DNA from 4 places in the Nonomuraea fuscirosea genome. Region 2 is predicted to be linked to each of the others. Evidence: riboswitches for the same ligand, from Rfam matches in the RefSeq annotation. Region 2 holds a riboswitch; each other region holds the start of a gene.
The links. Region 2 has a riboswitch for cyclic di-AMP ahead of OIE67_RS05505 (coiled-coil domain-containing protein). Riboswitches for the same ligand answer to the same signal wherever they lie in the genome.
Positions count from the first base shown of each region.

Region 1: it holds a riboswitch for cyclic di-AMP, as region 2 does, so the genes downstream of both, OIE67_RS02130 (hypothetical protein) here and OIE67_RS05505 (coiled-coil domain-containing protein) in region 2, are expected to answer to the same signal.
Region 3: it holds a riboswitch for cyclic di-AMP, as region 2 does, so the genes downstream of both, OIE67_RS01150 (C40 family peptidase) here and OIE67_RS05505 (coiled-coil domain-containing protein) in region 2, are expected to answer to the same signal.
Region 4: it holds a riboswitch for cyclic di-AMP, as region 2 does, so the genes downstream of both, OIE67_RS45990 (C40 family peptidase) here and OIE67_RS05505 (coiled-coil domain-containing protein) in region 2, are expected to answer to the same signal.

Region 1 covers NZ_CP109074.1:458,373-463,991, forward strand. The annotation lists gene OIE67_RS02115 (PadR family transcriptional regulator) at 1-347, opposite strand, end outside; gene OIE67_RS02120 (MDR family MFS transporter) at 404-1,852, shown strand; gene OIE67_RS02125 (DUF5302 domain-containing protein) at 1,901-2,101, shown strand; cyclic di-AMP (ydaO/yuaA leader) riboswitch at 2,266-2,399, shown strand; gene OIE67_RS02130 (hypothetical protein) at 2,583-3,137, shown strand; gene OIE67_RS02135 (alpha/beta fold hydrolase) at 3,189-4,034, shown strand; gene OIE67_RS02140 (hypothetical protein) at 4,080-4,451, opposite strand; gene OIE67_RS02145 (roadblock/LC7 domain-containing protein) at 4,482-4,856, opposite strand; gene OIE67_RS02150 (hypothetical protein) at 4,886-5,619, opposite strand, start outside.
Region 2 covers NZ_CP109074.1:1,225,170-1,230,788, reverse strand. The annotation lists gene OIE67_RS05520 (nucleoside/nucleotide kinase family protein) at 1-402, shown strand, start outside; gene OIE67_RS55360 (50S ribosomal protein bL37) at 466-543, opposite strand; gene OIE67_RS05515 (DeoR/GlpR family DNA-binding transcription regulator) at 700-1,479, shown strand; gene galT (galactose-1-phosphate uridylyltransferase) at 1,476-2,555, shown strand; cyclic di-AMP (ydaO/yuaA leader) riboswitch at 2,624-2,765, shown strand; gene OIE67_RS05505 (coiled-coil domain-containing protein) at 2,771-3,727, shown strand; partial or broken gene OIE67_RS55355 (IS5/IS1182 family transposase) at 4,429-4,674, opposite strand; gene OIE67_RS05495 (hypothetical protein) at 5,514-5,619, shown strand, end outside.
Region 3 covers NZ_CP109074.1:258,251-263,869, forward strand. The annotation lists gene OIE67_RS01135 (class I SAM-dependent methyltransferase) at 145-960, opposite strand; gene OIE67_RS01140 (dihydrofolate reductase family protein) at 1,024-1,554, opposite strand; gene OIE67_RS01145 (ArsR/SmtB family transcription factor) at 1,691-2,662, shown strand; gene OIE67_RS01150 (C40 family peptidase) at 2,738-3,145, opposite strand; cyclic di-AMP (ydaO/yuaA leader) riboswitch at 3,326-3,473, opposite strand; gene OIE67_RS01155 (3-isopropylmalate dehydrogenase) at 3,573-4,619, shown strand; gene OIE67_RS01160 (branched-chain amino acid aminotransferase) at 4,906-5,619, shown strand, end outside.
Region 4 covers NZ_CP109074.1:10,017,193-10,022,811, reverse strand. The annotation lists gene lysX (bifunctional lysylphosphatidylglycerol synthetase/lysine--tRNA ligase LysX) at 1-559, shown strand, start outside; gene OIE67_RS46000 (hypothetical protein) at 965-1,129, shown strand; gene OIE67_RS45995 (LuxR C-terminal-related transcriptional regulator) at 1,562-1,774, shown strand; gene OIE67_RS45990 (C40 family peptidase) at 1,824-2,867, opposite strand; cyclic di-AMP (ydaO/yuaA leader) riboswitch at 2,873-3,022, opposite strand; gene OIE67_RS45985 (amino-acid N-acetyltransferase) at 3,303-3,872, shown strand; gene OIE67_RS45980 (RDD family protein) at 3,958-5,415, shown strand; gene OIE67_RS45975 (RDD family protein) at 5,522-5,619, shown strand, end outside.

The DNA.
Region 1 (5,619 bases), 770 kb from region 2:
ATGCGTTCGATTACCTCGATCGCCTCGTCCCGCTCCAGCAGCGGCAGCAGGAACGCCTGCAACGCGATCTCGCTGCGGATCGTGGACGCCGGCACGTGCTCGACCATCCATCCGCGCAGCTGACGCCGCCCCTCCTCGGTGACCGTGTACGTCTTGCGCCCTCGCGCGCCCTCCGCCTCGGCCCGCACGAGCCCGTCGGCGGCCATCTTGACCAGCTCCGGATAGATCTGGGTGTGCCCGGCCTGCCAGACGTGGTTGAGCGAGAGCTCGAACTTCTTGGTGAGGTCGTAACCGCTCGCCGGGCCGACGGCCGACAGCAGCCCGAGCAGCGCGATCCGTAGGGACATGACCGCCAGCATAGCGACGGCTTGACATGTAAGCTCTTACATATCACTCTTCACATGTGAATACTGACACGAAGCCGGACGGGCTCGTCCTCCTCGCCGCGCTCGGCGGGATGTTCCTGGCGATGCTGGACCAGACGATCGTGGGCACGGCGCTGCCGCGCATCACCACGGAGCTCGGCGGCAGCACGCTCTACACCTGGGTCGTGACCGCCTACCTGCTGACGTCCACGGTCACGGTGCCGCTCTACGGCAGGCTCTCCGACCAGCACGGCAGGAAGCCGCTGCTGCTGATCGGCATGGTGGTCTTCGTGGCGGGCTCGGCGCTGTGCGGGGCGGCGCAGGACATGGGGCAGCTCATCGCGTTCCGCGTGTTGCAGGGGCTGGGGGCCGGCGCGCTGCTGCCGCTGTCGATCGCGCTGGTGATGGAGATGTTCCCGCCGAGCAGCGGCAACGGCGGCCGCGTGCAGGGGGCGCTCGGCGGCGTGATGGGGCTGACGTTCCTGGCGGGGCCGTTCCTCGGCGGGCTGTTCACCGACCAGGCGAGCTGGCGCTGGGCCTTCTACGTGAACGTGCCGCTGGGGCTCGCGCTGATCGCCGTCGTCGTGCTGCGGCTGCCGAACCGGCGGGGGACCGGCGGCGGGCGTCCCGACTACGCGGGCATCGCGGTCTTCACCGTGGCCATCAGCGCGCTCCTGCTCGGGCTGACGGAGAAGGGCATGGACGGCCACACGTGGACCGACACCGCCGTGGCCGGGCCGATCGGGTTCGCGCTGGCGTCGCTGGTGGTGTTCGTGCTGGTGGAACGGCGGGCGGCCGATCCGATCATGCCCATGGGCCTGTTCGCGAACCGGACGTACACGCTGGTCATGGTGACCTCCTTCTTCACGGCCTTCTGCATGTACGCCGGCGTCGTCTTCCTGCCCCGCTACTTCCAGGAGGCGCTGCGGTTCAGCGCCACCGAGTCGGGCCTGCGGATCTACCCGCTGACGCTGGCGATGGTGCTGGGCAGCGTGCTCATGGGCGCGCTCATGTCCAGGACGGGCCGGTACAAGCCGTGGCTGGTCGCCGCGCCGTTCCTGCTGGCGGCCGGGGCGCTGCTCTGCCTGAACCTGAGTGTGGACAGCGGCGGCCTGGCGCTGGCCCTGTGGATGCTGCCGCTGGGGCTCGGGATGGGCCCGATGTTGTCGGGCCTGACCGTGGCCGCGCAGCAGTCGGTCGACCCGGGTCAGCTGGGCACGGCCTCGGCCAACCTCACCTTCTTCCGCCAGATCGGCGGCTCCGTGGCGCTGGCCGTCGGCGGCACCCTCTACACCTCGGAGGTCGCCGCGAGCGCTCCCCTCCACGGGGCGGCCGCGGCCCACGCCTCGGCGGCCGCGCTGGTCGTCCCCGCGCTCGGGATCGCGGGGGCCGTGATCGCGCTGGTGGCGCTGGTGGCGCTGCCCAACCGGCGGCTGCGGCCGCCTTCTGTGCCACAAGGCAAGGTCGAGGCCGGTTTCGCGTCGTAAGCGGTGTCATGCGAAGCTGTGACTGTCCCCAACACCTTGGAGGTCCTCATGGCGGATACACCGGAGCCGGAAGTCAGCGAAACTCCCGAGGACGAGATGAAGCGCAAGTTCCGTGAGGCACTGGAGCGCAAGCGCAACCAGGCTGCGGGCGCGGGCGCGGGTGGCAGGGGCGTCGACCCTTCGAAGATCCACGGGGCGCACGGTCCGGCTGCGAGTAAGAGATCGTTCAGGCGCAAGAGCGGCGGCTGAGGCGAAAAATCCGAGGGGGTACGGCATGCCCGTGCCCCCTTCTTCATTCCCTGACGAAGGTAGATCTTTCGACCGGTTTGTGATGGAACGTTTGCGTATGTCCGTTTGCATAGTTAGAGTAACGGCCATTACCAGCCGGTGACCTAGTCCTTACCCACAGGGACAGCCGACTGGCGCCGAATCCCGAACCCAGGGAACCGGGGACCCACCTCATGGGGTGAATCCGGCCACCACGCCGGTAGGGCATCTCCACGCCCGAACCCGTCAGCTAACCCGGTAGGTGTGATGGAGAGGACGAATCACCCCATGCAGCAGCGCGTCGTACCCCCGGACCGCATGCCGGCCGCCTACTAGAGCGGCCCCCTTCTCCCAAGGCTCGTCAATTTGCGCCCCGCGTAGCGACGTCAGGTGATTTTCCCCGCTACGTGCCATTCCCCCATGGGCGCAACTCCCTGTCCCCTCGCGAAGGGTTTACCTTTTCATGTCTGCCCGTTCTGGCCTGCGTTCCCTCACCCTCCTCACCGCAATCGCCATCGGTACGCTGACCATCGCCGGCCCGGCCGCTCACGCCGAGACCGGCACGGACGAGAAGGTCCTGCTCAAGGGCTCCACCACGGCCTCGTACTTCTGGGACGACGCCTCCGGCCGCGCCGGCGACACCGGCCTGCCCGCCAGTGGAAAGCCCATGCAGAAAGGGCTGGCCGCCAGCCCCAGCTGGCCCCTCCTGACCGAGGGGTACGTGATGTACAAGGGCAAGAAGATGCCCTTCTTCGTGGGCGACCGCGGCCCCGGCGAGCCCTCCAACCGCGGCATCATGCTCGACCTCGACGCCAAGACCTTCGCCGAGCTGACCGGCGGCCGGTTCAACTCCAGCACGCTGGGCGTGGACGGCGTCGGCGGCCAGGGACACATCGAGATCGACTACGTCATCACCAAGTGGGGCGACGGCATGGGCAAGAAGAATTACCCGGTCCCCTTCTCGACCGGCGCGTGGGGCGAGCGTGACCGCAACCCGGCCACCCCGCCGCAGAACTGACCCGGACGCCCACCTTTGCGGAGTCAGGACCAGAATGTCATTCTGGTCTCCGTGACCAACCGCGCAGCCGCGAACGGCATCGACATCGCCTACGAGAGCTTCGGCTCACCGCAGGGCCGGCCCCTGCTCCTCATCATGGGCCTGGGCGCCCAAATGATCCAATGGGACGAAGGGCTCTGTGAGCTCCTCGCGGAGCAGGGGCACCACGTCGTCAGGTACGACAACCGCGACGTGGGGCTGTCCACCCACTTCCACGACGCGGGCGTGCCCGCGGCGGGAGCCCCCGCCCCCTACCTGCTGGACGACCTGGCCGACGACGCCGCGGCCCTCATGGACGTGCTCGGCTGGCCGTCCGCCCACGTGGTGGGGGCCTCGATGGGCGGGATGATCGCCCAGGCGCTGACCATCCGCCATCCCGGGCGGGTGCTGACCCTGACCTCGATCATGTCGACCCCCAATCCGTCCGTCGCCCCGCCCACGGAGGCGGCCTCCTCGGCGCTCATGGGCCGGCCGCCCGCCGACCGCGAGACGGCGCTGGAGCAGGCGGTGGAGCGGTGGGCGGTGATCGGCTCGCCGGGCTACGAGCTGGACCGCGAGCGGATCGTCGAGCTGGCCGGGCGCGCCTTCGACCGCAGCTTCGACCCGGCGGGCACGGCCAGGCAGTTCGCCGCCATCATGGCCTCGGGCGATCGTACGGAGGGGCTGAAGGGGGTCCGCGTGCCGACGCTGGTGCTGCACGGCGAGGCCGACCCGCTCGTGCCCGTGGCCGGCGGCCGGGCGACGGCGGCGGCCGTCCCGGGAGCGCGGCTGGTGACCTACCCCGGCATGGGGCACGACCTGCCGCGCGAGCTCTGGCCCGCCTTCGCCGCGGAGATCACCAAGCTCACCTCCGCCTGAGCCGGCGGGCGGTGGCCCGCGCCCCGGGCGCGGGCCACGGCGCGCTCAGATCTCCAGCTTCTCCTCGATGCCGCGCAACTGGTGCCGCGCCAGCGCCAGGTTGGCGCGCGAGCGGTCGAGCGCGAGGTAGAGGAACAGCCCCTTGCCGCCGCGCCCCGTGATCGGGCGGATGATGTGGTACTGGGTGCCCAGCGTGATGAGAATGTCCTCGATGGTCTCCTTGAGCCCGAGCGAGTCCATCGTGCGGAGCTTGGCCTTGACCACCTCGGTGTTGCCGGCCGCGGCGATCTGGAGGTCGAGGTCCTTGGAGCCGCCGAGCGTGCCCAGCGCCATGCCGCTGCCGTGATCGACGATGGCCGCGCCGATCGTGCCGTCGATGCTCATCATCTCCTTGAGGGAGACGTCCATTCCAGCCATGTCTCGTTTCTCCTTTCTGACGGGTTCGGTTCAGTGCTTGCGTGCTGCGACGGCGGCCACCGCGGCGGCCGTCTTCCTGCCCTCGAGCCGCAGCAGCCCGACGTTCGCGCCGGGTCCGGCCAGGACCGTGAGGACGATGGTGGGGCCGGCGGCGTAGAAGGCCACGAAGCCGGCGGTGCCGGAGATGAGCGTCTCCTCCAGGGCTCCCCGGCCGGTGATGACCAGCATCCGGCTGCTCATCGCGAGCAGCGCCGCAGACAGTGCCGCGACCTGCTCGCTGGTACGGCTCTCCAGGTCGCAGGCGATCGGCAGGCCGTCCACCGTGCAGGCGACGCTGCCGCTCACGTCCGGCGTACGCTCGCGGAGGAGCGTCATCTCCTCCAGCACCTCTTGTCGTAGCTCCACCGGTGGCCTCCTCCTGAGTGAGGGGAACCTCACGACAGCTCCTCCAGCGCCTTCTTCAGCCGCATCAGCAGCGCCAGATCGGTCGGATCGCCCGTGACGGGCGGCCCCAGCGGCTGGGGGGCCGCCCCGGGATCGTGCGGCGGTCTCCCCGCCGCCGCGTGCTGGCCGCGCTTGGGCAGACCGGCCGGTTCCGGCTCGGCGAGCAGGCCCGCGGCGGCCAGCCTCCTGACGGCCAGCAGCACCGGGTACGCCGGCCGCCCGATCTGCTTGGCCAGCTCCAGCGGCGTCGCCTTGTGATCGGCCCGGACGACGACCTCCCACTGCACCCGGCTCAGCGTCACGCCGTGGCCGGGCAGCCGGGCCAGCGGACGTACCGGCAGCAGGTCCACCTCGGCCGACGGCCAGATCTCGGTCAGCTGCGCCCGCCGCCGCGCGCACTCGCGGACCAGCCCGGCCACGTCGAAGAACCATTGCCCGCCCAGCCAGTGCCGCTCGCCCGGCCGGAACTTCGGCCGCGCCCCACTGGCCGGCAGCAGGAAGAAGGCCGCGTCCAGCACGCCGCCGAGCACCGCGTACTGCAGCTCGCCCGCCGTGAGCGGCCCCTCCTCGATCAGCCGCGCGCAGCCGCCGTCGTCCCGCAGCCGGCGCAGCGCCGTCTCGCTCATCAGGCCCCTGGCGGCCAGCAGCCGCTCGACGCTGGGCGCCTGGGCGCACTCCATGTACGTCACGCGCCCGTCCGCGAGGAAGATCGTGCCGCTCCTGC
Region 2 (5,619 bases):
CCCGACGCCTTCTACGACGACTGGCTGGACGCCGGGGCGCTGCGCAGGGAGGTGCTGGAGCCGCTGGATCCAGGAGGGTCGGGGCGGGTGCTGCCGGCGCTGTGGGACAGCGCGATCGACCGGGCGTACCGGGTGCCGTACGAGGAGCTGGCTCCCGGCGGGGTGGTCCTGCTCGACGGGACGCTGCTGCTGGGGCGGGGGCTGGCGTTCGAGGTGAGCGTGCACCTGTGGCTGTCGCCCGGCGCGCTCGAACGCGGCACGCCCGAGGACGAGAGGTGGCGGCTGCCCGCCTACCGGCGCTACGAGCGGGAGGTGCGGCCGCAGGAGACGGCGGACGTAGTCGTACGGGCCGATCATCCGCGGCGGCCGGCCGTCCTGGTCGAAAACGCGGCCGGAACCTGATCAGCCACCGGGAAGAGCCGTGGTGGCCGCCTCGGAAGGGGAAGGTCGGCGGCCACCCGGCCGTCATCGCGCGGTAGGGCGCTTGCCGTGGTTCGCCTTCTTCTTCTTGCGTGCCTTGCCCTTGCGTGCGCGCCTGGCCATGAGCTCGCCTCCCGGTGATCGAGAACGGGTGATCCGGTACGGGCATGAGTTCCCAACGTCTCTCCCCGCGCTGACCAGCGCAAGTGGTCCCGGCGAACTAACATTCCCCAACAATTCCGTGTCATAATTTGGTGGAATCTGTTGGAAGGAGCGGGCGTGCTCGCACAGCAGCGTCAGCAGGCGATTCTCGAACGCGTGCGCAGCCACGGCGGCGTCCGGGTGGCCGATCTCGTACGCGAGCTCGGCGTCTCCGACATGACGATCCGCCGGGACCTGGAGGTGCTCGCCGAACGCGGGCTCCTGGAGAAGGTGCACGGCGGCGCGACCGCGCTCGGCCCCGGATCGACCGAGGAGCCGGGCTTCACCGCCAAGTCCGCCCGCCAGCAGCAAGAGAAGGAGGCCATCGCGCGGCAGGCGGCGGGCCTCGTCCGGCCCGGCACGGCCGTGGCGCTGTCGGCGGGGACGACCACGTGGGCGCTGGCCCATCATCTGATCGGCGTGCCCGACCTGACCGTGATCACCAATTCGATCCCGGTCGCGGAGGTCTTCCACCGCAACCCGCGCGCCGATCGCACCGTGGTGCTGACCGGCGGGGTGCGTACGCCGTCCGACGCGCTGGTGGGGCCGGTCGCGGTGGCGGCGATCCGGCGGCTGCACGTGGACACGCTCTTCCTCGGCGTGCACGGGATGAGCGTGCGGGCCGGGTTCACCACGCCCAACCTGCTGGAGTCGGAGACCGACAGGGAGCTGGTGACGGCGGCGACCCGGCTGGTCGTCCCGGCCGACCACACGAAGTGGAACACGGTCGGCATCAGCACCATCGCCGAGCTGAGCGAGGCCCACGTGGTCATCAGCGACGCGGGGCTGCCCGAGGACGCACGCACGGACCTGGCCGAACGGGCCGGGCAATTGATCATCGCGGAGGGCTCGCAGTGAAGCGCACCATCACCCACCTGGCCGACGGCCGAGAGCTGATCTACTTCGACCGGCGCGACGACGCCGACAGGAGCGCGATCGACCGGCGGCCGCTCGACCCCCGGCCGGTGGCCTCCGAGTTGCGCTACGACCCGCTGACCGAGGAGTGGATCGCGGTCGCCGGGCACCGGCAGACGCGGACGTTCCTGCCGACCGGCGGCGCGTCCGAGTGCCCGCTGTGCCCGTCGACGGACGAGCGGTCGACGGAGATCCCGTCGTACGACTACGACGTGGTGGTGTTCGAGAACCGCTTCCCCTCTTTCTCCACAAATTTCGGGACTTATCAGGAAGTGGGCGGGCTGAGTGAGGTCCGTCCGGGTGTGGGGAGGTGTGAGGTGGTGTGCTTCACCTCCGACCACTCCTCCTCCTTCTCCCGGCTCTCCGACGCCCAGGTGGAGCTGGTCATGGAGGCGTGGGCCGACCGCACGGCCGAGCTGTCCGGGATCGAGGGCGTGGAGCAGGTCTTCTGTTTCGAGAACCGGGGCGAGGAGATCGGCATCACGCTCGCGCATCCGCACGGCCAGATCTACGCCTACCCGTACGTCACGCCCAAGACCAAGCTGCAACTCGGCGCGGCTGCCCGCCATCGGGGGCCGGGCAACCTCTTCGCCGACGTGCTGGCCGCCGAGCGGGAGGCGGGGACTCGGGTGGTGGCCGCCAACGAGCTGTGGACGGCTTTCGTGCCGGCCGCCGCCCGCTGGCCGTTCGAGGTGCACGTGTATCCGCACCGGCAGGTGCCCGATCTGGCGGCGCTCACGGAGGAGGAGCGGGCGGCGTTCGCCCCCCTCTACACCTCGGTGCTGCGGGCCTTCGACGGGCTGTTCGGCGTGGTGATGCCGTACATCTCGGCCTGGCACCAGGCGCCCGTACGCCAGGACAGGGAGCTGGCGTACCTGCACCTGGAGCTGTTCAGCATCCGGCGGGCGCCGAACAAGCTGAAGTTCCTGGCCGGCTCGGAGTCGGCGATGGGCGCCTTCGTCAACGACGTGCTGCCGGAGGAGGCGGCGCTCATGCTTCGGTCACAGGTAGATCACTAATTGATTTCTGCTTAAGGTCGCATGACTCGTGATCTACCACTAATATCCCCATAAGCACCGGCCACAACAGCCGTAGCTTGCCTAATCCCGGGCGCGTGGCCCGGGAGCCGGGGACCCGAAACCGCACCTGGGGTGAATCCGCTTCGGTGGTAGGGCGCACTCCCATGCCCGAACCCGTCAGCTAACCCGGCCGGCAGAGGGAGAGGAACACCTACGTGGCGGCTTCGTCCCCCGCGACTCTTGCCATCGGTCTGATCACCGCCGCCGCCGTCGCCGTCATGCCGGCGATGCCGGCGTCCGCGGCCCCCAAACCCTCGGAGGCGAAGCTCCGGGCGCAGCTCAAACAGCTCAACACCAAGGTCGACAAGCTCATCGAGAAGTACAATCTCAAGCGCGTCGAGCTGGCCAAGGCCCAGCAGGCCGCCGAGGCGGCCAAGGCCAGGGTGGCCGCCGCCGAGCAGACGCTGGTCACGGCCCAGCAGCGGGTCGCCGAGATCGCCCGCCTGCGCTACCAGAACGCCGATCCGTCGCTGCCCGTCTTCCTGACCCCCGAGAACGGCAGCAGCGCCGCCATGCTCGAACAGCTGACGGCCGAGCAGCAGGCGATCGTGCAGAGCGTGGCCAAGGCCAAGGACGACAAAGTGAAGGCGAGCAAGGAGGCCGCCGCGCTGGCGACCAAGATCAAGACCGACGCGGCCGCGGTGGACGAGCAGCGCGACGACGCCGAGGACCTCATCGACGACATCGAGGACAAGCTCAAGGACCTGGTGCCGTTCGGGTCGGGCCGCAACTCCGACGGCTCGTGGGCGCCCCAGTTGCCGTCCGGCGCCGAGCACATCACCCCGCGTACCCAGCTGATGAAGGAGCAGGTGGCGAAGAACTTCGCGCTGCCGTTCTCCGTCGGCTGCTTCCGCGCGGGCTCCAGCGGCGAGCACCCACTGGGCCGGGCCTGCGACTTCATGATGAGCACGGGCGGCTCGATGCCGTCGGCCGCCAACAACGCCCTCGGCGACCGGCTCGCGGACTGGGCGCTGGCGAACAAGGGCAAGCTGGGCGTCAAGTACGTGATCTGGAAGCAGCGGATCAACCAGGGATCGGGCTGGCGCACAATGTCCGACCGCGGCAGCATCACCGAGAACCACTACGACCACGTGCACATCTCGATGAACTGAAAAGGGGACGAATAGCATCTGATGAGCTATTCGCGCTCTTGAAGAAGGCGTTTTAGCCGGTCGTCGGTCTGCAGGGTGACGCACTCCAACGGGTCTCAGTGGAGGGTGCCGCACACCTGGTGCTCGTGGACGGTGTCGTGGTGCCGTTGCACCCGCAGGACGCGGTGTTCACCGGGATGCTGACGGAGTGGGAGCGGCAGCAGCGGGCGCGGCTGCCGGCGGCCTCGACGATCAAGACGCGGGTGGATCTGGTGCGGCGGTTCGCGGCATTCACGGCAAAGGTAACCTGCTCCGACTGCGGCGAGCCGGCGCCGCCCGTCGTGGTTCCGGACGGCCGCAGCGACACCAACCGCGTCCTCTGCTCCCGGTGCTATGCACGTCCTCGTCGCCCCTGCGGGGTCTGCGGACGATCCCGCCGTGTCGCGCTGAAAGCCACTGACATCAGCCCTGACATCTGCCCTGCGTGCTATCAGGCACCCGAGGTGTCCTGCGCGATCTGTGGTCGGCGCGACCGTGGTCGGCACACCGGCATCGGTGATGTTCCGGCGCGCTTCGGTTGCATGCTCGCCGTCCGCGTGGACACCCTGCTCACGGGGCCTGACGGGAGCATCGCAGGGACACTGATGCCGCTGCGCGAGGCCATTCTCGCGACGAACAACGCCCAGGCCGCCCTCTCCAACTTAGAGGTCCTAACAGAAAGATCAGCAGACGAGGCGTCGCCAGCAGATGATCGCCGCGGCGAGGGTCATGAATGCTTCGTGGATGTCGTCGCGGATTTCCCAGCGGATGCGCAGGCGGCGGAACCAGTGCAGGAGCGCGATCGTCCGCTCGACCACCCACCGGTGAACGCCCAGGCCAGTGCCGTGTGGGGTGCCGCGCCGGGCGATGATGGGCTTGATACCGGTGCGCCAGACCAGGCGGCGGTACTTGTCGTGGTCATAGAATCGCCCGACTCACACGCAGCCACACCCACCATCGCGACGACCGTCGCCCCGGCCAGCCCCTCCACCCCACCAGCTTGTCCCGCCGCCCAACCCAGCTCGGCATCGAGGCCCGTCCCGACCGCAATAGCGCCCTGCTCGATGACGCCCATCAGCTCCCTCCACCCGTGATCGGCAGACTCCTCGGTCTCGCGCCGGGAACCGTCGACCGGTGGGCAACGATCCCCGGTGGGCGATGGGCCCGCTACAGCAACGTGGCAGGTCGCACACCCGACCGGGCTTGACGGGCCGCAAGGAGTCAAGAACCGGCACCGGCTCCTGTCGTGAACAGCCAGGCCGTCGAGAGCTCAGGGCCTGAATTACCCCAGCTCGTGGACATATGCGCCTTGGCTCCTGCAGGATTCGAACCCGATCACTCGAGGAGGCGGCCCTCATGCGTGAGCGGCATATGAGGTGGTCAGGACTGAGTAGAGGTGGATGACGTGGCCGAAGTGCGCGAGACGCTGCTGTCTGTCTTTGAAAGCCAGTTACGAGGCCTGGTTCCGCAGGACTTGCCATGGGGGCCGTCGTCGAGCGCGACGGGTCGCTGGTTCGCACCCACTATGGCACCCACGGGACCGTCGACCACACCGGTCCAGCCGGCGACGACCTGGCGGAGTTGATCCGTCGACTAGCAGGACCTCTTCGCCGCGCGCCACAAGCCAATCGAGTGGAAGGTTTACGCTCACGACCCCCCGCTGCTCGGCGAATCGCTGCGGGCCGCGGGGTTCGTCCCGGGGCCGGAGCGCTCCCTTCTCGTGGCTGACATCGCGGACGTTCCGTCGCCCGAAGTCCTCCGGACGGGCATGAGGGTACGGCACCCCCTCTCCGGAGAACGTGAGCGACTGCTCCGCAGGGCCGTGGCCACACCCGAGCAACGACGACCGCTCTCCGAGATGGAGGCCGACGGGA
Region 3 (5,619 bases), 970 kb from region 2:
AACCGTGCCGACGACCACGAGGACGAGGCGGTCGAGGCCGTGCAGATGGCGCTGGACCGGCGTGACAACGGCGGCGCCCCGCAGAACTCCAGCCGGTAGCACGCGGGCGCCCCGCGCACGTCCGGCCGGCCGGACGCGGAGTCCTCAGAACTCCAGCCGGTAGAACGTCGCGGTCCTCCGCATCCCCGGCACCAGCGAGGCGATCCTGGCCACGGCGCGGTGCGCGGGCGACAGCAGGTCGAACCCGTCGATGTCGAACGCGCTCACGGCCGACAGGCAGCGCAGGCCCGGATGGATCGCCAGCAGCTCGGCGGGGCCGTCGATGCCCCAGTGCATCGTGGCCCCGGCCTTCCGCACGGGCTTGTTGAACCGCTGCAGCCGCAGCCCGAACCGGCTCAGCGCGTCGAAGACGAACAGACCGCTGGGGAACCGGTCCACGATCGCCCGCAGCAGCGCCCGGCCACCGTCCGGGTCCAGGTAGTAGAGCAGGCCCTCGGCCACGACCAGCGCGGGGGCGTCGGCGGGGATCCGCTCCAGCCAGGCCAGGTCGGTGACCGACGTCCCGACCGTGGCGTAGGCCCTGCGCTCGGGGAACAGCCGCCGGCGCAGCTCGACCACCTCGGGATGGTCCACGTCGTACCAGCGGACGGAGTCCGGCGGGTCGAGCCGGTGCACGCGGGTGTCGAGCCCGCAGCCCAGGTGCAGCACGGTGACCTTGGGATGGGCGTCGAGGAACCCGGCGGCCCACCTGTCCAGGAACCGCGCCCTGAGCGCGACCGCGGCGGCGCTGCCCGCGTTCATGCCCACCCCGCCGAAGTCGTGGTCGATCCGGCCGGCCGTCTCGGCGGCCAGATCGTCACCGAGGATCGGGTGCGGGGACCGGGCGTCCAGCGCCCTGCCGTACAGGGTGGCGAGGAGAGTGGCCTTCTCCTCCGTCAGGTGCACCTTCTCCGGCGACATGCCTTCACGCTACGTCCGCCGGGCGGCGGGCGAGGCGATCCCGGCGGCTGTGGCCCGGGACCTTCAGCGGCTGTAGTCGAGGAACAAGGTGCCGTTCTTGCCGCGTTCGACCTCGGTCAGCTGCCACGACCGGACCTCCTCGCCGTCGAACACCCGCCTGCCCTGGCCCACCACCGCCGGCGCGACGACCAGCCGCAGCTCGTCGACGAGCCCGGCCCGCATCAGCGACCGGGTCAGGTCGATGCTGCCGTGGATGCCGATGTCGCCGCCCGTCTCCTGCTTGAGCGCGGTGACGTACTCGGGCGCGGGAGTGGCGACGAAGGTGGAGCCGGCCCATGACAGGGCGGGCGTGCCGGAGGTGAGCACGTGCTTGCGGGTGGCGTTGATGAAGCCGGCGAACGGCTGGAAGTCCGAGGTGGGCCAGTGGCCGGCCCAGTAGTCGTAGGTTCCGCGTCCCAGCAGGACGTCGTCCTGGGTGGCGATGACCCGGTTGAGGTAGGCGATCAGCTGGGGGCCGTCGTCGGCGAGCCAGTCGCCCTCCTCGTACGCGATGCCGTCGAGGGACATGAGGTGGTAGAGCACGACCTTGCGCATGTGAGTTCTCCTGCTCGATCACTTGGGTCGATCACTTGGGCGGTGGGGCGAGCCCGTCGTGTGTCCCATGGTGTGGCCGGGGCACGGGTCTCCGCGATAGATTCGGCGGCAGCCGAATCCATGGGGGGAGTCGGGCATGCTCACCGTGACGTTCTCCGTCCATGACCTGACCTCGATCAGGTTCGCGTACTCCCCGCTCAGGGAGGTCTCCACCGGCGTCCACGCCCTGCGCACCCCCGCCGGGCGCGTCCTGCATCTGCCGTGGTTCAAGCAGGTGGGCGCCCGGCTCGGCGGCGAGCTGGCCCCGTTGCTCGACCTCGTTCCCGGCGGCTCGTACATCCCCGACTTCCTGTGCCCCGTCCCCACCAGCCCGCTCCCTGACCTGGCCGGCGAACTGGCGATGCTGCGTGCGACCCCCCACGAGATCATCCGCGCGGACCTCGACCGCATGGCGGACGAGACACCCGGCTCGTTGACCGGGCGTGCCATGGAGCTGTACCGGGATCCGGCCGCCGGCCTCGACCGGCTGGTGGACGCCATCGAGACCTACTGGCGGCTGGCCATGGCGCCGCACTGGCCGCGTATGCGCACCCTGCTCGAAGGCGACCTGCTCCATCGGGCCCGGCGACTGGCCGAACTCGGCCCCGCCGGGGTGTTCGCGGACCTGCACCCGGCGATCCGCTGGGAAGGCCGCACCCTCTACCTGGAGCGCCGCCCGGCGGAGTGGTCCAGGACGCTGAACGGCGAGGGCCTGCTGCTGGCCCCGTCCATCTTCGTCTGGCCCGGATTCCTCTACCGCACCGACTCCCCGGGCCAGGTGGCCATCACCTACCCGGTCCGCGCCATCGCCACGCTGTGGGAACGCGGCGCCGCGCCCGCCCCCGGCGCGCTGGCCGCGGTCGTCGGCCGCTCCCGCGCGCTGCTGCTGGGCGAGCTCGACGCCCCCGCCTCCACCACCGACCTGTCCCGCCGCACCGGCCTGGCCTCCGCCAGCGTCTCCGAGCAGCTCACCCTGCTGCTGTCGGCCGGCCTGGTCACCAAGCACCGCGTCGGCAGGTCCGTGCTCTACGTCCGCACCCCGCGTGCCCAGGCTCTGCTGGACGGCTGATCCCGCGGGCCGGGGGGGTGTGCGGGTGGGCGGCGGCCCCGCGCGGCCGCCGCCCACCCGCCGTCTAGCCCCGGCTCACAACACGGAGGCGGTGAGCGGGGCGGGGCCGGACTCCTCACGCTGTTCGAGCACGTGCTTCCACTGGCGTACGCCCGCGCGGTCCGGCCGGACCGCACCGACGAACGCCTGCCTGCGCCAGTCGGAGAGCTTCTCCTCCTTGACCACGTCGCCCGTGTGGGGGGAGTGCACCATGTAGCCGGGTTTGGAGATCATGCCCACGTGGCCGAGGCCGCTGAAGAAGACCAGGTCGCCGGGCTTGAGGTGGTCCCAGGAGATCTTCCTGGAGAACGCCCCGTACTGTTCGCTGGCGGTGCGCGGGAGTTCGATCCCGGCCGCCTCGTAGGCCCGGAGCATGAGCCCCGAGCAGTCGTATCCCTGTCTGCTCGCGCCGCCCCATACGTACGGGGTGCCGCGCTTGTCCATGGCGTATCTGATCGCGACCTTCCAGGGCGGAGCGGGGGTCTGCTTCTCCTGGATGCGCTTGATCTCGGCGCCGGTCAGGGTGGTGGTGTCGTCGTCGTCGGTTGCTGCCTGGGCTGCTGGGGTGGCCAGGAATAGTCCGGCGGCGGCCGCCGCCAGGACGATGGCGATACGAGACAGAGCACTGTCCTTCCATGAGGCCGGCCGGGTTAGCTGACGGGCTCGGGCCTGGAAGACAGCCCTACGGCGCGCTGGGCGCCGATTCGCCCCTGGGGGAGAGATGGGTCCCCGGCTCCACGCAGCGGCTGCGTGGATTAGGCCCGATGGACTCTAGCGAATGGGTCAAAAGGTAGTAAACCCCCAAAAATCGGACGTCCGGAAGTTGAGATGGTGTGTTCGTCAGACGAGACGAGCCGGTAAGGTACCGCCCATGGAGTCGCGTAACATCCGCTTGGCCGTCATCCCCGGGGATGGCATCGGCACCGAGGTCGTCGCCGAAGGACTCAAGGTCCTGGAGGCGGTGGGCACCAAGATCGAGCCCACCCACTACGACCTGGGGGCCGCACGCTACCACCGCACGGGCGAGACGCTGCCCGACTCGGTGCTGGAGGAGCTGCGCGGCTTCGACGCGATCCTGCTCGGCGCCATCGGCGACCCCAGCGTGCCGCCCGGCATCCTTGAGCGCGACCTGCTGCTGCGCCTGCGGTTCACCTTCGACCACTACGTCAACCTGCGCCCGGTCAAGCTGTTCCCCGGCGTGGAGACGCCGCTGGCCGACACGCCCACCGAGGACATCGACATGATCGTCGTCCGCGAGGGCACCGAGGGCCTCTACGCCGGCACCGGCGGGGTCATGCGGCGGGGCACGCCGCACGAGATCGCCACCCAGGAGTCGCTCAACACCGCCCACGGCGTCGAGCGCGTGGTGCGTTACGCGTTCGAGCAGGCCAAGTCGCGGCCGCGCAAGAAGCTCACGCTCGTCCACAAGACGAACGTGCTGTCCTACGCCGGCGACCTGTGGCAGCGCACGGTCAACCGGGTGGCCGAGGAATACCCCGAGGTCACCACCGACTACAGCCACATCGACGCGGCCTCGATGTTCTTCGTCACCCAGCCCGAGCGCTTCGACGTGATCGTCACCGACAACCTGTTCGGCGACATCATCACCGACCTCGGCGCGGCCATCGCCGGCGGCATCGGCCTGGCCGCCAGTGGCAACATCAACCCGGAGCGGACCGCGCCCAGCATGTTCGAGCCGGTGCACGGCAGCGCGCCCGACATCGCCGGCCAGGGCAAGGCCGACCCCACCGCGACCATCCTGTCCGTCGCCATGCTCCTCGACCACCTCGGCCTGCGCGCCGAGGCGGCCAAGGTCGAGCAGGCGGTCGCCGACGACATCGTCGAGCGCCTGGCCGGCTGGGCCGGTCGCACCACGCACGAGATCGGCGACGACATCACCGCGCGAGTATCCGGCTAGGACCGCCTAGCCCCGATCAAGCGCCTGGCGGTCCGAGGAGGACTGCCGGGCGCTTTTTCGTGTGCGGGTTCGGGTTCCGGCGGCCACGCGTGCAGCGCTCAGTGTCAAAAGGACTAATCATCCCTTTGGCCCCTTGCTATCCCATATGGCGAGACAATAGGAAGTACGGACTGCCCTTACGGGCATGGCCGCTCACCGCGGCGGGGCCGCAGTCAGCAAGCAGATCCCGTACATCCGCTAGATTTCGGTAGATTTTCGGTAGACCGCAGAGAGAAGGACCGCCGTCATGACCATCGCTCAGAAGCTCAGCTTCGACGTGCAGCTATCCGACCACGCTCGCACCGCGGCCGAGCGGGAGCAGGTACTGACGGACCCCGGTTTCGGGCAGACCTTCACCGATCACATGATCTCGATCGACTACACCGAGGGCCAGGGCTGGCACGACGCCCGGCTGCTGCCGTACGGGCCGCTCCAGCTCGACCCGGCCACCGCGGTCTTCCACTACGCGCAGGAGCTGTTCGAGGGGCTCAAGGCCTACCGCCAGCTCAACGGGTCGATCGTGACCTTCCGCCCCTACGCGAACGCCACCCGCTTCAACCGCTCCGCCGCGCGCATGGCCATGCCGGAACTGCCCGAGGAGACCTTCGTCGACTCGCTGGAGCTGCTCGTCCAGACCGACAAGGAGTGGGTGCCCACCACCGAGGGGCACAGCCTCTACCTGCGCCCCTTCATGATCGCCACCCAGGCGGGGCTGGGCGTCAACTACCCGTCGAAGACCTACAAGTACATGGTCATCGCCTCGCCGGCGGCCTCGTACTTCACCGGCGGCATCAAGCCCGTCTCCGTCTGGCTGTCCACCGAGTACACCAGGGCCGCCCCCGGCGGCACCGGCTTCGCCAAGTGCGGCGGCAACTACGCCGCGGCCTTCGTCGCGCAGCGGCAGGCGGTGGAGAACGGCTGCGACCAGGTGGTCTGGCTGGACGCCCACGAGCACCGCTAC
Region 4 (5,619 bases), 3.2 Mb from region 2:
GCTCGGTATGCCCGAGTGGCCGCGCATCACCCTCTACGGCGCGGTGTCGCAGGCCGTGGGCGAGGAGATCACCACCTCCACCACCCTGGAGGAGCTGCGCAAGCTGGCCGACCGGCGCGAGATCCACTGGGACCCGAAGTGGGGCTCGGGCAAGATCGTGCAGGAGCTCTTCGAGGAGCTGGTCGAGCACACGCTGATCCAGCCCACGTTCGTCATGGACTACCCGCTGGAGACCTCCCCGCTGGCCCGCAACCACCGCGACGACCCGTTGCTGACGGAGAAGTGGGACCTGATCGGCTTCGGCACCGAGCTGGGCACCGCCTACTCCGAGCTCAACGACCCGATCGAGCAGCGCCGCCGGCTGGTGGAGCAGTCACTGCTGGCGGCCGGGGGCGACCCCGAGGCCATGCAGGTCGACGAGGACTTCCTGCAGGCGCTCGAATACGCGATGCCGCCCACGGGTGGCATGGGCGCCGGCATCGACCGGATGATCATGGCGTTCACCGGCAGGAACATCCGGGAGACCATCCTGTTCCCGCTGGTCAAGCCCACGCACTGAGGCGTTGTCACCCGGTGCGGCCCTCGGCGGGGCCGCACCGGCGGCGCGGCACCCACGTGGAAGCGGTCGCGATCGGCCGGGCCTATCACCGCCGGCACCGACGCGCCCTGTGTCCCTCCAGGGCCGGTGGCCGGCGACTCGCGCCCGCTCAGCTCCTGTATCCGCGTCTGCGCGCTCGGGGGCTCGTCTCCCGGGCGCTCGCGGCGGAGTGCGGCGAGCTCGCGGAAGTGGTCGCGAAACTCCCTTTGGGCCTGCCCGGTTTCCGATCCGAGCTCCGCTGTAAGCATCGGGTCAAGGCTGCGCGCCAGGATCTCACTCCAGCCGCGGCAGCGTCCGTGGTCCTCCTGGGGCGCCTCGGGCCCCTCGCTGATCACCATGACCGGAAGTGGCCGGGCCGGAGCGGACATGAGGCCGCTCCCGCCGGGCGGCGCGACGATCGGGCCGGCGGTGGCGGTCTCGACGCGCGGGCGCGGGCGCTGGAACATGCGGGGAGTGAACGCCCTGCTCGCCGGGGCGGGCAGCCCGGTGTGGTCGGACGGGTCCGTCCACAGGACGGACACGGCCTGCTGACCTGCGGCTGCGTTCTCCACGGGCGCGGCGCCGCGGCCGGAGCCGGGATCGCGGACCAGGGTCGCGCGTGGTGGCTGCGAGTGATCCCGCCACGCGTGCGGAACGACGTGGCCCGCGCGCGCGTCTCGTGGAGACGGGGATAAGGATCACGCAGAAATTCGCGGTCGAATGGAGCAAAACCCAGCGCGTCCGCCGCGTTCGTCATTGCCGGATCCCGGCCTGCCGGAAGGCTCGATGACGTCGTTCATCGTACGACGATCATTGGCGACATATCGCGAGTGCGTCATATATATCGGATCATGTCAATAGCGCTCGTCAAGAGCGCGGATTGTCATGCTTGACGACCTTTCCAGGATGCGTTTACCGTCTGCGAGGAGCGACTTCGGCCCGCTTGAGAGGCCCAAGTTCAGCTGTTGGGGGGGAGGGCTCCCGATGGATTTGCTCACGGAAGGCGTTGAGTTGAGCCATGCCGACCTTGCGTTGCTGGCGGAGCTGGCCAAGGGAGTCACGGTCGACCGGGTGGGCAGACGTCTTGACATCAGTGGCCGTACGGTACGCCGAAGATTACGGGGTATCTGCGACCGCATCGGCGTGGCCACGGCGATCGAGGCGGTCGCCTGGGCGGCCCGCCGCCAGTTGATCTAGCGACGGGCGAGGGGCGCCCGCGGCGGCGGGTACGGGCGTGGGTACGGGCTCAGTCGGCGATGCGTACGGCGCCGGCGAACGGCCGGTTGGCGAGCGAGGCGATGCGCACCACGTCGCCGGTCCGCGGCGCGTGCACCATCATGCCGCCGCCCAGGTAGATGCCGACGTGGTGCAGGTCGCCGTAGAAGAAGACCAGGTCGCCGACGCGCATCTCCGAACGGGTGACGTGCCGGCCCGCCGTCCACTGGCTGCCGGTGTAGTGCGGCAGTGAGATGCCCACCTTCTGGTAGGCGGCCATGACGAGGCCGGAGCAGTCGTAGGAGCTCGGCCCCTCGGCGCCCCAGACGTACGGCTTGAGCTGCTGCGTGAGCGCCCAGCGGGCGGCCTGGGCCGCCTTGCCGGCGCCGACGATCGGCAGGTCCACGCGCGTGGCGCGGGTGCCGGGCCGTCCGGCCTCGCCCAGCGCCCGGCTGAACAGGTTGCTCTCGACCTTGGTGACCAGCTTGGTGATCTTGTCGCGCTTGCCGCCCAGCTCGTCGACGAGCTGCTCGACCTCGTCGATGCGGGACTTGGCGCCGGCCCTGGCCCGCTCGGCGGCCGCCCTGGCCTTGGTGACGGCGTTGACCGCCTCGCCCTGCTGCTGCTCCAGCACGTACGTGGTGGCGGCGCGGTCGAGGAAGGTGTCGGGGTCCTTGGAGGTGGTGAAGGCCAGCACCCGGCCCAGGCCGCCCGTGATGTAGGCGTTCTCGGCGAGCATGGCGGCCTTGGCCCGCTTGGCGGCGAGATCGGCCTCACTGGTGGCCAGGGTCTTCTTCGCGGCCTCAGCGGCCTTCTTGGCGGTCTTGAGCTTCTCCCGCTGGCCGTTGTACTGCTCGCTCAGCGTCTCGATCTCGGTGTGCATCTTCTCGACCCGCTTGGCCAGCTCCTTGAGCGAGGGTTTGGGATCGGCGGACGCGGAACCGACGGGGATCGCGATGAGGAACGCGGCGATCGTGACACTCACCACACCGAAGCGGTGCGGCCGCCGAGACCGTTCCGGAGGGCGGGCGTGCTTGCCCGCCGTCTTCCCCCCACCGTGGTGCGTGCGCTTCACCAACCAGCTCCTCTCATGGACGCCTACCGGGTTAGCTGACGGGTTCGGGCCGGAGCAGCCCTACCGAACGATTCGGATTCACCCCAGTGGTGACGATGGGGGTCGTCACCGGCGGGTCCCCGGCTTCCCTCGCGGGAATTGGGCGTGTCTCTCACGTTGCGACACGTGGGGGACATCGTCGCAGGACACTAATGCACTCCGGGTTCGTGCTCAACCAGAACTGCCGAGTCTGTAGAGGTTTCACAACCGAAGGGTCACAAGGTGATCTCGTGCCCCCTCGTACAGAAGCGACTTTATGTCCCCTTTGCCCTTGCTTCCGCCGCGCCCGCGGGGCCGGCGCCAGGGGCGCGCCCATATGACCGGCCCATGTAACAGGATGGGCCGGGACATGGCAGTTAGGGCCGAGCCGTAATGACATCTGTACTCTGGAGAGCCATGGAGCAGGTGGCCGAACTGACGATGCCCGAGACCGCGGTGGTGGTCCGGCGTGCCCGCACGCCGGACGTGCGCGCGGTCAGGAGGCTGGTGGACACCTACGCGGGCGCGGGCTCGCGGCTCCTGGAGAAGGCCACGGTGACCCTGTACGAAGACGTGCAGGAGTTCTGGGTCGCCGAGCGGGGCGGGCAGGTGGTCGGCTGTGGCGCGCTCCACGTGCTGTGGGAGGACCTCGCCGAGGTCCGCACCGTGGCCGTGGATCCCGAGTGCCGGGGCATGGGCGTCGGCCACCGGATCGTCTCGGCGCTGATACAGCAGGCGACGGATCTGGGTCTGCGGCGTGTATTCTGTCTAACTTTTGAGGTCGATTTCTTCGCGAGACTCGGGTTTCGCCCGATTCAGGGCACCCCCGTCTCACCCGAGGTGTACGCCGAACTTCTCGCCTCCTACGACGAGGGCGTGGCGGAGTTCCTCGACCTGGAACACGTCAAACCGAACACCCTGGGCAACACCCGCATGCTGCTCCATCTGACATCGGGTGACGCGGACCTTGACCAGATGGAAAGGTGATTGTTGATACCTATGTCGATACGTTGGGCAGCACAGGCATGTGTCCTGACACGTGCCACATGCGCACTCGAAGCGAGGTGACACGGTGAGCACCGGACAGCCGCCGTATCCACAGGACGACTCCGGAGAAAACTCTGCCCCCGGCACCCCTTACGGGCAGCAGAACTCGGGCCGCCATCCCGGCGAGCCCGATCCCGACGTCACTGTGGTCGGCTACCGGGCGGACGACGCCTACGGGCAGCAGCCCCAGTACGGTCAGCAGCAGGGCTACGGACAGCAGCAGCAGTCCCAGCCCGGCTACGGCCAGCAGGGCTACGGCCAGCAACAGCAATACGGCCAGCAGCAGCCCCAGCACGGTCAGCAGCAGGGTTATGGACAGCAGCAGCAGTCGCAGCCCGGCTACGGCCAGCAGGACCAGTACGGTCAGCAGCAGGGCTACGGGCAGCAGCAGGGCTATGGACAGCAGCAGCAGTCCCAGCCCGACTACGGCCAGCAGGCGCAGTACGGGCAGCAGGGCTACGGCCAGCAGCCCCAGTCGGGTCAGCAGCCGCAGTACGGTCAGCAGCAGCAGTCGCAGCCCGGCTACGGCCAGCAGGACCAGTACGGTCAGCAGCAGGGCTATGGACAGCAGCAGCAGTCCCAGCCCGACTACGGCCAGCAGGCGCAGTACGGGCAGCAGGGCTACGGCCAGCAGCCCCAGTCGGGTCAGCAGCCGCAGTACGGCCAGCAGCCCCAGTCCGGCCAGGACCAGTACGGCCAGCAGCAGGGCTACGGCCAGCAGCAGGGTTACGGGCAGCAGCAGCAGTCCCAGCCCGACTACGGCCAGCAGGCCCAGTACGGGCAGCAGGGTTACGACCAGCAGCAGGCTTACGGTCAGCAGGGCTACGGTCAGCAGCAGCAGTCGCAGCCCGGCTACGGCCAGGGCTACGACCAGCAGCAGGCCTACGGCCAGCAGGGCTACGGTCAGCCGCAGCAGTACGGGCAGCCCGGCTACGGGCAGCCCTACGGCCAGCCGGTCGGCGTCCAGCCGCCCGGCGCTCCGGCTCCGCTGGCGGAGTGGTGGCAGCGGTTGGTGGCGAGGATCATCGACATCGTCATCCTCTACATCATCAACATCGTCATCGGGATCGTCTTCGGTCTCTTCATCGTCGCCAGCTACTCCTCGAGCACCGGCGCGAGCAGCGGTTTCCTCACCTCCACGGTGGTGGGGATCCTGACGAGCGTGATCGTGACGGCGCTGTGGGTGGTCTACGACTTCTTCCTGATGAAGTCGAAGGGCCAGACCGTCGGCAAGATGGTCATGGGCATCAAGGTCGTTCCCGTCGGGCAGATGATGCCGCCGGGCGGCCTGCCCACCGACATGGCGCTCAAGCGCGCCGGCGTGACGTGGGGCGGTTGGATCCTCAACGTGGTCCCGTTCGTCGGGTGGCTGATCGGCTGGGCCGTGGTGGCGCTCAACGGCGCCTCGCAGCTGTGGGACAAGCCGTTGCAGCAGACCTTCGCGGACAAGTTCGCGAAGACCGTGGTGGTGAAGATCAAGTAGTCTTCCCTCCGCGAAACCAGGGGCCGGCCTCGCGCCGGCCCCTATGTTTTGTGCGTGGGCCCGTACACAATGAGAGGCCCCTACGCCGGGACGCGAGGTGGACGTTATGGCCGGGACCGCGCCGCGCCCGGACGCGGCACCCGCTGAATGGTGGGAACGGCTCGGCGCCCGGCTGATTGAAGCACTCGTCTTCGGGGTCTTCTA